Regions from separate parts of the Amycolatopsis keratiniphila genome, predicted to be linked through region 1. Evidence: riboswitches for the same ligand, from Rfam matches in the RefSeq annotation. Region 1 holds a riboswitch; the other holds the start of a gene.
What was found. A riboswitch is a leader RNA that binds a small molecule or an ion and turns the genes downstream of it on or off. The one in region 1 is predicted to bind S-adenosylmethionine.
Positions count from the first base shown of each region.

Region 2: it holds a riboswitch for S-adenosylmethionine, as region 1 does, so the genes downstream of both, AORI_RS68970 (aminotransferase class V-fold PLP-dependent enzyme) here and AORI_RS76210 (methionine ABC transporter ATP-binding protein) in region 1, are expected to answer to the same signal.

Region 1 covers NC_021252.1:7,846,935-7,854,102, forward strand. Annotated here, with positions in the region: gene AORI_RS76200 (ABC-F family ATP-binding cassette domain-containing protein) at 1-1,693, opposite strand, end outside; gene AORI_RS76205 (4-(cytidine 5'-diphospho)-2-C-methyl-D-erythritol kinase) at 1,761-2,726, opposite strand; gene AORI_RS76210 (methionine ABC transporter ATP-binding protein) at 2,851-3,861, opposite strand; SAM riboswitch class I at 4,076-4,166, opposite strand; gene rsmA (16S rRNA (adenine(1518)-N(6)/adenine(1519)-N(6))-dimethyltransferase RsmA) at 4,414-5,250, opposite strand; gene AORI_RS76220 (GNAT family N-acetyltransferase) at 5,291-5,872, shown strand; gene AORI_RS83115 (DUF222 domain-containing protein) at 6,020-7,042, shown strand; gene AORI_RS76230 (resuscitation-promoting factor) at 7,101-7,168, opposite strand, start outside.
Region 2 covers NC_021252.1:6,339,104-6,346,271, forward strand. Annotated here, with positions in the region: gene lspA (signal peptidase II) at 1-201, opposite strand, end outside; gene AORI_RS83055 (hypothetical protein) at 226-834, opposite strand; gene AORI_RS68970 (aminotransferase class V-fold PLP-dependent enzyme) at 854-2,197, opposite strand; SAM riboswitch class IV at 2,230-2,344, opposite strand; gene AORI_RS68975 (M23 family metallopeptidase) at 2,473-3,156, opposite strand; gene AORI_RS68980 (potassium/proton antiporter) at 3,288-4,766, opposite strand; gene AORI_RS68985 (ArsR/SmtB family transcription factor) at 4,879-5,562, opposite strand; gene AORI_RS68990 (penicillin-binding transpeptidase domain-containing protein) at 5,606-7,168, opposite strand, start outside.

The DNA of each region.
Region 1 (7,168 bases):
TCAGCTCGATGAGCTTCGTCGGATCGGTCGCCGCGGCCAGCAGCGCCGCATGGAGCTTCTCCTCCTTCGCGTGCAGCTGGTCGAGCTTGCGTTCGAGACGGGACAGCTCCTTTTGCGCGGCACGCTGCTCCGCGGCGCTCTTCTTGGGCGCGGAGACCTGCGCGTTGCCTGCCTTCCGGTCACTGCCGGCCTTCTCCAGGCTCTTCGCGCGCCGGTCCAGATACTCCTCGATCCCGCCCGGCAAGTGGGTCACCTGCCCGTCGCCGAACAAGGCGACGATCGTGTCGCAGACGCGTTCCACCAGGTACCGGTCGTGCGAGACGACGACGAGGCTGCCCGGCCAGGAATCCAGCAGGTCTTCGAGCTGCTGCAAGGTGTCGATGTCGAGATCGTTCGTCGGCTCGTCGAGCAACAGCACGTTGGGCTCGGCCATCAGAAGCCGGCACAGCTGCAGGCGGCGCCGTTCACCACCGGAAAGGTCTTCGACCGGCGTCCACTGCCTCGCCGCGGGGAACCCCAGCTTTTCGGCGAGCTGTGAAGCGGTGAGCTCCTGCTTGCCGAACACGACCCGGCCGGACACCTCTTCGATCGCCTGCAGCACGCGCAGATCTCCCGGCAGGTCGTCGAGTTCCTGCCGCAAATGCGCGAGGCTGACCGTCTTGCCCTGGATGCGCCGGCCCGTTTCGGGCTCCTTGTCGCCACCGAGCAGTTTGAGAAGCGTCGTTTTGCCCGACCCGTTGACGCCGACCAGACCGACCCGGTCGCCGGGCCCGATCCGCCAGGTGACGTGATCGAGGAGGGTGCGGTCGCCGACGGTCAACGTGGCGTCCTCGATCTCCAGCACGGTCTTCCCCAGCCGCCGGCGGGCGAACGCCTGCAGCTCGACCGAATCACGCGGTTCCGGCACGTCGGAAATCAGCGCCTCCGCCGCCTCGACGCGGTAGCGGGGCTTCGAGGTCCTGGCCTGCGGGCCCCGACGCAGCCAGGCGAGCTCTTTACGCGCCAGGTTCTGCCGCTTTTCCTCGGCCGTCGCCGCCAGCCTCGCCCGCTCCGCTCGCGCGAAGATCCAGTCCGCGTACCCGCCTTCGTACTGCTCGACGCGACCGTTGGTGACCTCCCAGGTCAGGCTCGCGACCGTGTCGAGGAACCACCGGTCGTGCGTGACGACCACGACCGCGATCTTGCGGTTCAACAGGTGATCCGCGAGCCAGCGCACGCCTTCGACGTCCAGGTGGTTGGTCGGCTCGTCGAGGACGACGAGGTCCAGTTCACCGGTCAGAGCGGCGGCCAGCGCCACCCGGCGGCGTTCGCCACCGGACAGGTTCGCTGTTTCCTTCTCGAGGCCGAGAGCGGTGATCCCGAGACCGTCCATAATGGACCGGACTCGTGCGTCAGCGGCCCACTCGTGCTCAGCGCCGTAGCGCTCCAGCACGACATCTCCGACGGTGCTGCCGGCGGGGAGCTCGGTCCGCTGGGTGACGACGGCCATCCTCAGGCCACGGACCTGACTGACCCGTCCCGTATCCGGTTCGCTGATCCCCGCGAGAACTTCCAACAGCGTCGTCTTCCCACCGCCGTTGAGACCAACGACGCCGATACGCTGCCCCTCCGCCACACCGAGCGAAACACCGTCGAGCAGCGGGCGCACCCCGAAGGACTTGCTCACCGACTCCAGGTTGACCAAGTTGGCCATGCCTCAGCCGATCCTTTCCGAAAAGCTTGCACCACAACGAATTAGTCGATGTCCTTTTCGGACACCCTCACGCGTGCACCCGCGGCGGTGACGGCCGCGGCGCGTCGTCACCGCCGACCAGCCGGGCTCCGGGCACCGGCCCGTGTGCGACGCGCACCGTGCGGCAGACACCCGCACCGGACAGCTCCGCGGCGACCTCGACGGCCGACTGGGCATCCGCGCACAGAAAGGCACAGGTCGGCCCGGATCCGGAGACGGTGCCGGCGAGCGCGCCCGCGTTCACGCCGGCCCGCAAGGTGCGGCGCAGCCCCGGCCGCAACGAGACGGCGGCCGCCTGCAGGTCGTTGCCGAGAAGCAGCGCCAACTGCCGCGGGTCACCGGAGGCCAACGCCTCGACCACCGGAGTGTGCGAACCGATCCGCGGCGGGCTGCCCTCTTCACGCAACTTGTCCAGCTCGCCGAACACCCTCGGAGTCGAAAGACCACGTTGGTCGAAGGCCAGGACCCAATGGAAGGTGTGCCGCGACAGGACCGGCACCAGTTGCTCACCTCGGCCGGTGCCCAACGCTGTCCCGCCGTAGAGCGCGAACGGGACATCGCTGCCGAGCTTCGCGGCGATACCCGCCAGTTCGTCCCGGGAGATGTCGAGCTTCCAGAGCGACGCGAGTCCCACCAGGGTCGCGGCCGCGTCGGCGCTGCCCCCGGCCATCCCGCCCGCTACCGGGATGCCTTTGCGCAGCACCACCCTGACCTTGGACTCGCCGTCCGCCTTGCCGACGTGGGCCGCCAGCGCCTGAGCGGCCTTCCAAGCGAGGTTGTTGGCCCCCGTCGGTACGGAGCCTTCGCCTTCGCCGTAGACCTCGACGCCGGGGTCCTCGGTGACCGCGACGGTCACCTCGTCGGTCAAGGAAAGCGCCTGGAACACGGTCACCAGCTCGTGGTAGCCGTCCGGGCGTACGTCACCGACCGACAGGTGCAGGTTGACCTTGGCGGGAACCCTGACGGTCACTGGGGGCGGTACGACGGCGAGCACCCGTCAAGCCTACGTGGCCGCTCCACTTGCGCTGTCACCAGGAGAAAAGAGAACAGGACGAGTCGGACACACGTACGGGCCGCCCCGGACGGTTTTCGTCCTGAGCGGCCCGTACGTGGAGAAATCAGGCAGCGACGCCCTGCGGTCCGCGGACCGGGTGGGTCACGTGGCCGCCACGTTCGGCGATCCAGGCGAGCGCGGCGTCCGCGCGTTCGCCGCGCACACCGAGACGGAACCGGCCCACCGGCGTGTCGCCGATCCGGGTCAGGCCGCCGCCGATCGTGGCGAGTTCGACGTCGAAGCGACCAGCGGCCTCCGGAAGCAGCGCACCGACCGAGGCGAAGCCGACGAGCACGACGTCCACCGCGCGGTCGTACTTCGAGGCCTGCGCCCGCCCGGTCTCGATCGCGGGAAGCAGCGCCTGCGCGGTCCGGCTGTTCGGGTCGGAGACCAGATCGAGCACGGTTCCACGCTCGACGATCGCCCCGGCCTCCAGAACCGCGACGTCGTCGCAGACACGGCGCACGACGCCGGCGTCGGGAGTAGTGAGCAGCACGGTGACTCCGAGCTCGGCACGCGCCCGGTCGAGCACGGTCAGAACCGCGCCGGACTCCTCGGACTGCACACCTGCGGTCGGGTCGTCGGCCAAGAGCACAGACGGCCCCGCGGCCAGCGCCTTGGCGATGGCCACGCGGCGCAGCTGCCCTTCGGACAGTTCGCCCGGCCGCTGCCCCGCCCGCGGGGTGAGGCCGACCAGGTCCAGCAGATTGCCGACCCGGTTGCGACGCTGCGGCCCGTCGAGACCGAGCTGTTCGAGCGGCGACGCGATGTTGCCGGCGATGGTGCGCTCGGCAAGCAGTTCCGGTTTGGTGCTCACGACGCCGACCTGCCGCCGGATCTCGCGCAGACGGCGTCCGTCGAGGGTCCCGGTGTTGAGCCCGTCGAGGCGGACGACGCCGCGGTCGGGACGCTCCTGAAGACCGATGCAACGAGCGAGGGTCGACTTGCCGGAACCGGCCGGGCCGACGACTCCGAACAGCGAGCCCGCCTGGATGTCCACGCTCACATCGCGCAGCGCGACGACGGGATTTCCGTTGAGGGGAAAGGATTTGGACAGGTTTTCGACAGTGATCACGAGAGGCTCCATGCGAATGGGGCGCTGCATCTTTCGAGCGCGCCGACCGTCACCGAGTGACCGTCCGGGAACGGACGGGTTTCAGAGGTAAAGGCGAAAGGACTCAGGCAGTAACGGTGGAGCGTCGACACGCACTTACCGTGCGGCGACCTTCATCGACGACACGTCGCCTGGTCAGCAGGAGCGGGTGGGTGACCCTGTTCATTAGGCACAGCCTCCATCGGTCCTGGCTGTAGCACCTGCCCTGTGGAGGGTGGTTGCTGCGACTTCGGCGAGCCAGGTCTCTCAGTCGCTCGGGATGGCTCACTGAGTAAAACCGATCCCACTGGATGAAAGCAAGCGCGTAGGCGCAGATCACACGTCTGGTCGCGTCCATTATACAGGATCGGGTGTCCATATAATGGAACAGAAGTAGGCGCCTCCGACTTGCGTCAGGCTCGCTACCTGCTAAGACGATGTCGGCTTATACAGATCGAGAAGAAGACTTACGCACTCGTGCTGACCTGGCCCGGCGGACGTCCGCGCGGCGCCGGTCACACCTCGGGCAGTTGGTCAGCCGACAGCCGCGGCGATCCGCGCGAACTGGTGAACGTCCAGCTGCTCACCGCGCGTCTTGGGGTCGATACCCGCCTTCTCGAGCAGTTCCCCCGCGCGTTCGGCGGAACCGGCCCATGACGCCAACGCGGCACGCAAAGTCTTCCGTCGCTGAGAGAAGGCGGCGTCGACCACCGCGAACAACTTCTCCCGTTCCACGGACGACACCACGTCACCCCGTTCGAAAGCGACCAGAGCGGAGTCCACATTCGGAACAGGCCAGAACACCGCTCGAGGCACGGCGGCGACCTTGCGCGCCTTTCCGTACCAAGCGAGCTTGACGCTCGGAACGCCATAAGTCCGGCTCCCGGGGCCGGCCGCCATCCGGTCCGCGACCTCGGTCTGGACCATCACGAGGCCGCTGGTCAGCGACGGCAGCTCGGCAAGGAGGTGAAGCACGACCGGAACCGCGACGTTGTACGGGAGATTCGCCACGAGCGCCGTCGGACGCGCGGGCAGGTCGTCCGCCGTGATCCGCAGCGCGTCCGCACCGACGACCGTCAGCCGTTCGGCCCCGCCCCGTTCGGCCGCGGTGTTCGGCAAGCGCCTTGCGAGCACGGGATCGATTTCGACCGCGACGACCTCGGCGCCGGTCGCGAGCAGGCCGAGGGTCAACGAGCCGAGGCCCGGCCCGACCTCCAGCACGACGTCGCCTTCACCGACCCCCGAAAGGTCGACGATACGTCGCACCGTGTTGGGATCGTGCACGAAGTTCTGGCCGAGCTTCTTGGTCGGACGTACGTCCAGCTCGGCCGCCAGCGCCCTGATCTCCGCAGGACCGAGCAGTTCAATCACCCGACGATCGTAACCAGCCCCGGTAGGCCACGATTGGCCGGTGGACGACGTCGTACTCGAAGGCGAGAAGGTCCGGTTGCGCGACTGGAGGCCAGGTGACCTCCAACCGCTGCGCGGCCTACTCGATCCCGCGCGGCCTTGGCACGAGACGAACGGGCCGTACTTCGGCACTCCGACCGCGGCGGCCGCCGACTCGACGGCGCGCGAGCTCACCACGGCCAAGGCCGAGCCATCCGATCCTCGCACCAGCCTCGCCGTATGCGACCTGAGGGACGACCGGTTGATCGGCAGGGTCAGCTGGTACTGGGAAAGCAGGCAGACCGACTGGCGACGGATGGGACTGGTGATCTACGACGAGCAGTACTGGGGCGGCGGCTACGGCACTGAGTCCTTGCGCTTGTGGACGACCTACCTATTCGCCCGCACCGACACCCTTCGCCTGGACTTCGCCACATTCTCGGGGAACCCAGGGATGATCGCCGTCGGCCGGCGGCTGGGCTTCGTCGAGGAAGGCCGGTTCCGACGCGCTCGCCGCTGGTCTGGAGGCGTGCACGACTCCGTCGTCTACGGGGTGCTCCGCGAGGAGTGGGACCGGATGATCCATTCGAGCACGGAGCCGTGATCCCGCCCCCACCATCCGGATGGCTTTTTCGAACCGACACGTATCCCACTCCCGTGTGATCGGCGCAGGTCAGCGCAGCCGGAGCGTGATGATCATCCACCCGATCGATACCGTGCATTCGTTCGAATCTGCCTCGACAATCGAGGGATGACCAGCACAAACATTCCCAAGACCTTCCCGCTCAACCTGCCGGAAGGTGACGCCGAACTGCTCCTCGAGGAGTTGCAGACACGGCTACGCGAAGGGCGACGTCTGTTCGCCGAGGTCGGCCAGATCCTGGCCGAGATCGAGTCACGTGGGGTCCGAGACCTCTACGGATACAACTCGATCGCCGTCTTCTACGAGCATGTGGCTCGTGTGCCTCGCGCCGAGGCCAACAAAGTTGCCGAGAGAGCGCTCGCACTAAATTCGAGACGGGCGCGCGACGGCACGTCGATCGACCCCGTCGCGCCCTTGACCGGCATCTCGGCCGGCACCGGCGCGTTGGCAGAAGCCGGTATCGACCGAATCGTCACTGTCATGAAGAGGCTGCCCGACCACCTCGACGCGGACAAACGGCACGAGGCCGAAAAGGGCCTTGTCGACCTCGCAGGCGTCGCAAGGCCCCGCGACGTCACGATGGCGGGCACCGACCTGCTCGCACGACACGACCCGGATGGAAAGCCCAAAGAGGAGCCCGGACCGAAACGTCAGCGAAGCGAATTCTGGTTACGCCAGAAGCGGACCGGTCGCTGGGACATGCGCGGCGATCTCGATCCCGAGACAGGCGCCCGCCTGAACGCGCTCCTGGTCCCGCGGGCGTATCCGGCTCCTGGCGAAGAAGCCGACGACCGTGCGCCGGCGGAGAGACGCGGCGACGCGTTCGCAGAGATCGTCGATCTCGCGGAGGCCGGCCCTGACATCCCCCTGCCCCGGCAGACCTCGGAACGGGTCGCTGAGGAGTCTCGGCCCGCACAGCCCGCCAACGGGCCCGCAAGCCAACCAAAGCCCACGCAGGCGCCACCGCAGGGCCGCCAAAGCCCTCGCCGCGGCGATGAAGGCGTTCGAGAGGGGCCCGCGGCTGAACGAACCCGGAATGTCGCCCACATGCGTCCCCCTCGTTGGTGGACACGGCTGTCGAGACCGAGACCGGGGAACGCGACAAAGCCCCAGAGGCCTCTAACAGCCTGAAGGCCACCGTGCGGGCAGAACCCACATGGTGACCTTCAGGAAGGAGGGTGATCCGGCGTCAGGCCTTCTTGCCGCAGTGCGGCCACGCGCCATAGCCGCCTCGGTCTTCGCGAACCTTCTCGGCGA
Region 2 (7,168 bases), 1.5 Mb from region 1:
GGCACCGGGGTTGCGCACCAGCTGGAAGTACACGAGCCCGCCGAGGAACTCGACCGGCTGCTTGCCCTCCAGCGTGGACACGGCGATCTGCTTGGTGAGGAGGTCGATCCCCCACAGCACCGCGGCGACGGCGAACACCACGGCGACGCGCTTCTTGGGCAGCGGCGGCGACGGTGGCGCCGTTTCGGGCTCTGTACTCACTCCCCCATTGTCCACTGAGCGTGTTCAGGCCTCCTCGGCGGCCGCCTTCGGCCTGCTCAGCAGGGCCGCGAACGCCCCGGCGAGCGCGACCAGCGAGGACAGCACCAGCGCGAGCTGTCCTCGTGCGGGCACGACCGCGCAGAGCACGAACGCCGCGGCCACGGCCAGCACCAGCACGCTGCGGTCCAGCCAGGCGAGCAGGAGCAGGCCGATCGTCAGCAGGATCGCGCTCCGGGTGTCCCCGCCGAGGTCGAACTCCCAGTAGCCGACCAGGTCGGCCAGTGCGATGGCGACCAGGCCGCCGAGCGCGATCGCGGCGACCTTCCACCACCGCATGGTCTTCGTCCGAAGGGCGTAGAAGAGCACCGTGCCGAGGTAGACCGCGAACACGGCGAACAGCCAGCCGTCGTTCCGGCCGAGACCGGAGAACGACACCGAATTCACCGAACCGAAGACCCCGCCGTCCCCGACCGCGTACAGATTCTGGGTCAGGAACTGCCCATCGCCCGTCGCGGGCGCGTAGGCGAACCAACCCCCGGACCGGATCCCGCCCAGCGAAAAGGCCACCACCAGCAGCTGGGCGAATCCCAGTAACGCCAGCGGGAACCAGTAACGCGGTCGTTCGTTCCCCATGCGGGGTGAGGGTAGTGGCTCAGGCGCAGAACGGGGGAAGCTCCCGCGGATCGTTTTCCGGCACCCAGCGGCCTTCCGGCTTCTCGTACTGCCAGCGCGCGCCGCGGGCGACGATCTGGCGCAGCGCCAGGACGATCCGGTCCACGTGCTCGGTGGTGCTGCCGAGGCCGAGGCTCACGCGCACGGCCTGCTGCCCCGACGAACCGGCGACGGCGATCAGCCGTTTGGTCGCCACGTGCGCGCAGAACGCGCCGTCCCGCACGCCGATGCCGTACTCCGCGGACAGGACCGCGGCGAGCCAGCCGGGTTCGAATCCGTCGACGACGAAGCTGAGCGTGCCGACGCGGTCGACCGGAGCGTCGAACAGCCGCAATTCGGCGAAGCCGGGAATGGCGGCGAGGCCGCGACGCAGCCGCGCGAGCAGTTCCTCTTCGTGGGCGACGATGCCGTCCCAGTTCGCGGCCAGGGTCTCGCAGGCGACCCCGAGCGCGTAGACGCCGACAGTGTTGGGCGAACCGGCTTCGTGCCGCTCAGGTCCGGAATTCCAGACCACGGATTCACGGCTGACGAGCTTCGTCGCGCCGCCGCCGGCGAGGTACGGCTGGGCCGCGCGCAGCCAGTCCGCGCGGCCGATCAGCGCGCCGGCACCGAAAGGCGCGTACAGCTTGTGGCCCGACAGCGCGACGTAGTCAACGTCGAGTTCGCGCACCGAGATCTTCCGGTGCGGCGCGAGCTGGGCCGCGTCGAGCGCGATGCGGGCGCCGTGCCGCCGCGCGACGGCCGCGATCTCCTTGACCGGCAACAGTTCCCCGGTCACGTTGGACGCGCCGGTGAGCACCACCAGCCGCGGTCCCTGCGGGCAGTCCGCGAGCGCTTCGTCCACAGCAGACACCGCGGCGAGGCGGGTGCGCGGCGTCTCGATCCGGCGGACGTTCGGGCCCTTCCACGGCAGCAGCGCGGCGTGGTGCTCGGTGTCGAACACCACGACCGACGTGTGCTTCGGCAGGCTGCGCGCCAGAAGGTTGAAGGAATCGGTGGTGTTGCGGGTGAACACGACGGTGTCGGTCGATCGCGCGTCGACGAAGTCCCGCAGGATTCCGCGTGTGCGCTCGTAGAGCTTGGTGGAGACCTGCGAGGCGAACCCCGCGCCGCGGTGCACGCTGGCGTACCAGGGCAGGAACTCGTCGACCGCGGCGCGCACCTTGTCCAGACACGGGGCACTCGCCGCGTGATCGAGGTTGGCGTAGCCGATGTCGCCGCCGGTGACCAGCGGAACCCGCAGATCGGCGCAGGCGACCGCCGGGATTTCGTGCGTGGCAACGGTTTCAGCAGGGGTGCTGGTGCGTTCGAGAGCGAGGGTCATCGTCATCCTCCGGGCCAGGGGACCCGACGAGGATCCCGCGCTTGCCCGTCGCACCGCGCGACGAGCCAGGTCCTCACCCGGGGCACCCCACCGCGGAAGGAGGGTTGCCGGTCAGCTAGCCGGGGCTTGACGCTGACACTCGTGACCTACGGACGAAGTTAGCGGATGAGCGGCCGATCGAGCCAGCCCTCGTCCGCATCTTGAGACGCCGCTCACGTGCCCGGTGAGCGGGAAACACCGTTGCCCGGCGCCGCGCCGCGCCGGGCAACGGCAGGTCAGACCCGGAATCGGCCGGGCAGCCCGATGGTCGCGCGGGAGGAGAGTTCGGTCGCGGTACCCGAGTACTGATCGGCGCCCGCGGTGAACTGCCAGCCGCCGAAGGTCTTGCCGTCGACCGCTTCGCCGTAAGCCTCGGCGACCTTGGTCGAGACCTCGTCGTAGGACTTGCCGTCCCAGTTGCCCGCGCCGACCCCGAAGTCGCGCGAGTCGCCGCCCTGGGCGGCGACCGTGGGCAGGGTCCACAAGGTGAAGTGCACGTGGGCGCCGGTGCTGCTGCCACCGCAGGGCAGCGCGTTGCCGGTCCGGCCGAGGGCGTCGCCCGGGGCGACCTTCTGGCCGTCGGTGACCGAAATGTTCTCCATGTGGTAGTACCCGGTGCGCCAGCCGCCGTCATGGTCGACGGTCACCCAGTCGCCACCGGAGCAGTGCTGGATCCGGACGGTGCCCGCCAGCGGGGCGCGAACGGTCTTGTCGCCGGGGCTGAAGTCGATGGCGTTCTTCACGCCGGAGTTCCCGTTGTCCGAGTGAATGCCTGCCGAGTAGACGGATTGGCCCGTGTCGAAGGGCAGCCCGAACGCGGGAAAGGCGCCGGCCGCTGTCGCCGTCGGGGCCGCGAGAACCACCCCGACGAGGGTCGCGGTAACCCCCAGACCGGCGAACCGCGCAGGAAGTTTCGTCACCTTGCGTACTCCTTACCCCGTGACACTCACCCATTCGATGGAGTCGATTGCGGGGAAAGTAATCCAAAGGGAGTACAAAAGGGAAGAATTTTCTGAGATCAACCGACGAACAGCTGGTGCCGGTTCGTGATCTACTGGCCGGATTCGCCCTTCCACCTGGCCAGGCGGCCGGCGCGGTCGACCGCCCGCAGGCGTCGTTCGGCCGCGTCACGGACCTCGGCGGTGGTCACGACGAGTAACTGGTCGCGTTCCTGAAGCCGCGTGTTCTTGTTCGGCGTGAAGCCGGTGCCGTCGCGGACGAGGAGGCTGATCGTCGCCCCCACCGGCAGCCGCAGCTCGGCCAGGTAGACGCCGTGCATCTTCGATCCGGTGTTGATCCGGACCTGCAGGAGTTCCGCGCCCATCTCGTCGAGCGGCGCGGAGTCGACGTCGATCTCGTGCGCCTCGGCGTGCTGGGCCAGCCCGAGCGCTCGCGCGAGCGGGGTCAGCGTCGCCCCCTGGAGCAGCGTCAGCACGATGACCAGCACGAACACCGCGTCGACCAGCTCCTGCGCGCCGGGCACCCCGGACGACAGCGGGATCAGCGCGAGCACGATCGGGACCGCTCCGCGCAGCCCGGCCCAGGACAGGAACACCTGTTCCCGCCAGGGGATCTTGAACGGCAGCGCCGACAGGAACACCGACAGCGGGCGGGCCAGCAGCAACACGACCGCGCCCGCGACCAGGCCCTGGACCAGGCTTTCGAAGATCCTGCTCGGCGAGGCGAACAGGCCGAGCAGCACGAACAGGCCGATCTGCGCGAGCCAGCCGAGCCCTTCGGCGAAGGAGAGCGTGTCCGATCGGTGCGGCAGCTTCGAGTTCCCCAGCACCAAGGCGGCGACGTAGGTGGCGAGCAGTCCCGACGCGTGGGCGAGCTGCCCGCTCGAGTACGCCACGACGCACACCGCGACCGTGGCCAGCGGGTACAGGCCGGTGGCGGGAAGCGCCGCCCGGCGCAGCGCGAACGCGCCGCCCCAGCCGAAGGCCAGGCCGATCACCAGGCCGGCGGCGAGTTCGTAGACCACCAGCAGCGGCAGCGACCAGTCGATGGTCGCCCCCTCGGCGAGGACGACGACCGCGATGTAGGCCGGGGCGTCGTTGATGCCGGACTCGATCTCCAGCGCGCCCACGAGCCGCTTCCCGATCCCCGCCGATCTCAGCACGGAGAAGACCGCGGCGGCGTCGGTGGAGGCGAGTACCGCGCCCCACAGCAACGCCATCCGCCAGTCCAGGCCCAGCAGCCAGTGCAACGCCGCGCCGGTGACCGCGATGCTCACCGCGACGGCCACTGTGGACAGTGCGATTCCGATGCCCAGCGAGGGTTTCACGGCCGTCCACCGGGTGGTGAGGCCACCTTCGGACAGGATCATCACCAGCGCGGCGAGGCCGAGCGACTGGGTGAGCTCGGGGTTGTCGTACTGGATGCCGAACCCGGCTTCGCCGAGCAGGACCCCCATCCCCAGGTACAGCAGCAGCGAAGGAAGGCCGACCCGGATCGACACCCGGACGGCGATCACGGCGACGAGAAGCACCGCGCCACCGGTACCGAGGATGAGCGGGAGCTGCTCCATGTCGCCTCCCGTTCCGGTCGCCGTGAGGGCTCCAGAATAGTGAGGCGGTGATCGTCACACGTTCGTGTACCGGCCGAAAAGCGTCCGGATAACCTGTGTTACAGACTGTCCATTAGGGACTGCGCAGGGCCACCAGGTCGACACCGAGTTCGGCGAACGGTTCTTCCGCCGCGGGCAGGACTTTCACCGCGCGGTTGCCCTCACGGGACAACCAGCCGGCGCTCACTCCGTGAGACAGTAACGCCGCGGCGACCCGGCCCGCCAGATGATCACGGCGCACTGTCCAATCCAGACAGTCACGCAGCATCGGACGGCGGCCGTCGTCGATCTCCACCCCGAGCGCGTCGAGCACTTCGCGTCCTCGGCCGGTCAGCGTCAATCCGCCGGCGTCGTCGATCAGCCCGGTGGTGAGCATCCCGTCCCGTAGCGCGACCCCGACCGTCCCGGCGAGGTGGTCGTAGCAGGTCCTGGCGAACTCCAGCCGCTTCACCCGCACCGAAGACCGCAGTCCCTTCACCGGCCGATGCTCGGCGTGCTGTGCCAAATGCTCGATCAGCTCCGCCACCCGGGGGTCGGCTATCCGGACGTAACTGTGCCTCCCCTGCTTGACGCGCACGACGAACCCGGCGTCGGTCAGCTTCGTCACGTGCTCGCTCGCCGTCGACGCGGCCACCTCGGCCGCACCCGCCAGCTCGGTCACCGTCCAGGCGCGCCCGTCGAGCAGCGCGAGGCACATCGACGCGCGGCTCGGATCGGCGAGCACGGCCGCGACCTCGGCCAGTGCGATCGTTTCCATGCCCTCACCGTAGAAGACGCATGGTTCGGCGGCGGCCGAAGCGTCAGCCCGCCAGGAACTTCGCCGCCAGCTGGACCGCGGGTTTGGAGTCGTTGGAACCTTCGAGCATGACGGCGAAAGCGACGTCGCCGCGATAGCCGACGAACCAGCCGTTGGCGTCGGCGCCCGAGCCGAACTGCGCCGTACCGGTCTTGCCGAAGACGGCTCCGCTGCCCTTCAACGCTTTCGCGGTCCCCGTCGTGCAGACCTCGCGCATCATCGCGCGGACCTGGTTCAGCACCCCGGCAGGCGGAGCCTGGTACCCGGCGTTGACCTTGGTCTCCAGCCCCTGCCACAGCTTCGGCACGACCGGCTTCCCGGTCGCGACCGTCGCGGCCATGAGCGCCGCGCCCAGTGGGCTGACCTGCACCCTGCCCTGGCCGATCCCGGCCTCGACCTGCTCGTCACCGCTGCCCGACGGCTCCACCTTCCCGGCCTCCGTCGCCAGTCCGGGGATCTCGAAGTCGGCGTTGAGGCCGAGCTGGCTCGCGGCCTTCGCGAGGCCGTCCGCGGGCAGTTGCCCGGCGAGCCGCCCGAAGGTCGTGTTGCACGACGCGGCGAACGCCGTCTTCAGCGAGACGGTCCCCAGGTCGAACCCGTTGTCGTTCTTGAGCGTGCGGGTCCCGATCTGCTCGCTGCCCGGGCAGGGCAACGGCGAGTCGGCGGATACCCCGCCCTGCTGCAGCGCCGCGGTCGCCGTGGCGATCTTGAAGGCCGAACCCGGCGAGTACAGGCCGTTGAGCGCCTTCGGCTGGTTCCCGGCGGCACCGTTCTGCGCGACCGCCAGCAGCTCGCCCGAGGTCTTCATCGCGACGATGATCGCCGGTCCCGCGAAGCCGTCGACGGCCTTCTGGGCGGCGTTCTGGGACGCCACGCTCAAGGTCGAAACCAGCGGCTTGTCCGTCTCGGCCGCCTGTCCGAAGAGCGTCTCGACCGGTTTGCCGGAGACGTCGACACGGGACACGGTGACGGTCGCTCCGGTGCCGCTGTTCTCCCCCGAGGCGACCTTGGACAACGCTCCCTGCAGGATCGGCGCGACGCCCGTCGCGTCACCGCCGACGAGTGCCTTGCCGTCGCGGTCGGCCACGATCGGCTTGGCCGCGACGGGGGCGAGCGAAAGCCGCTGGCCCGCTTCGAGCTTCGGGTGGATCACCGACATCGCCCAGCGGACCACCCACTTCCCGGCGTTGCGCACCAGCTCAAGCTTGCCCTCGTACTTCCAGGCGCTGTTGCCCGCGAAGGTCCACGCGACGTGGAAGGTGGCCGACGTCGTGGTCGCGTTGCCCGGTGTCGTCGGGACCTCGCCGAGCGACGTCTTGACCGACGCCCCGTTGAGCGCCGTGCGCGTTCCGGACAGGGCGGTCGTGGCCGCCGCCGGATCGTCGACCGGGGCGGTGGTCAGGTCACCGGTGTCGAACAGCCGCAGGAATCGGCCTGCGACCTGCGCCGGGCTCTCCTGCGCGCTCTCGGTGGCGTCGCCCTGGCCACCGCCGGAAGCCGCCGGCGCCCGGTCCTCCCTGACCAGCAGCACCACCGCGGCCACCACGATGGCGACCACCGCCAGCGC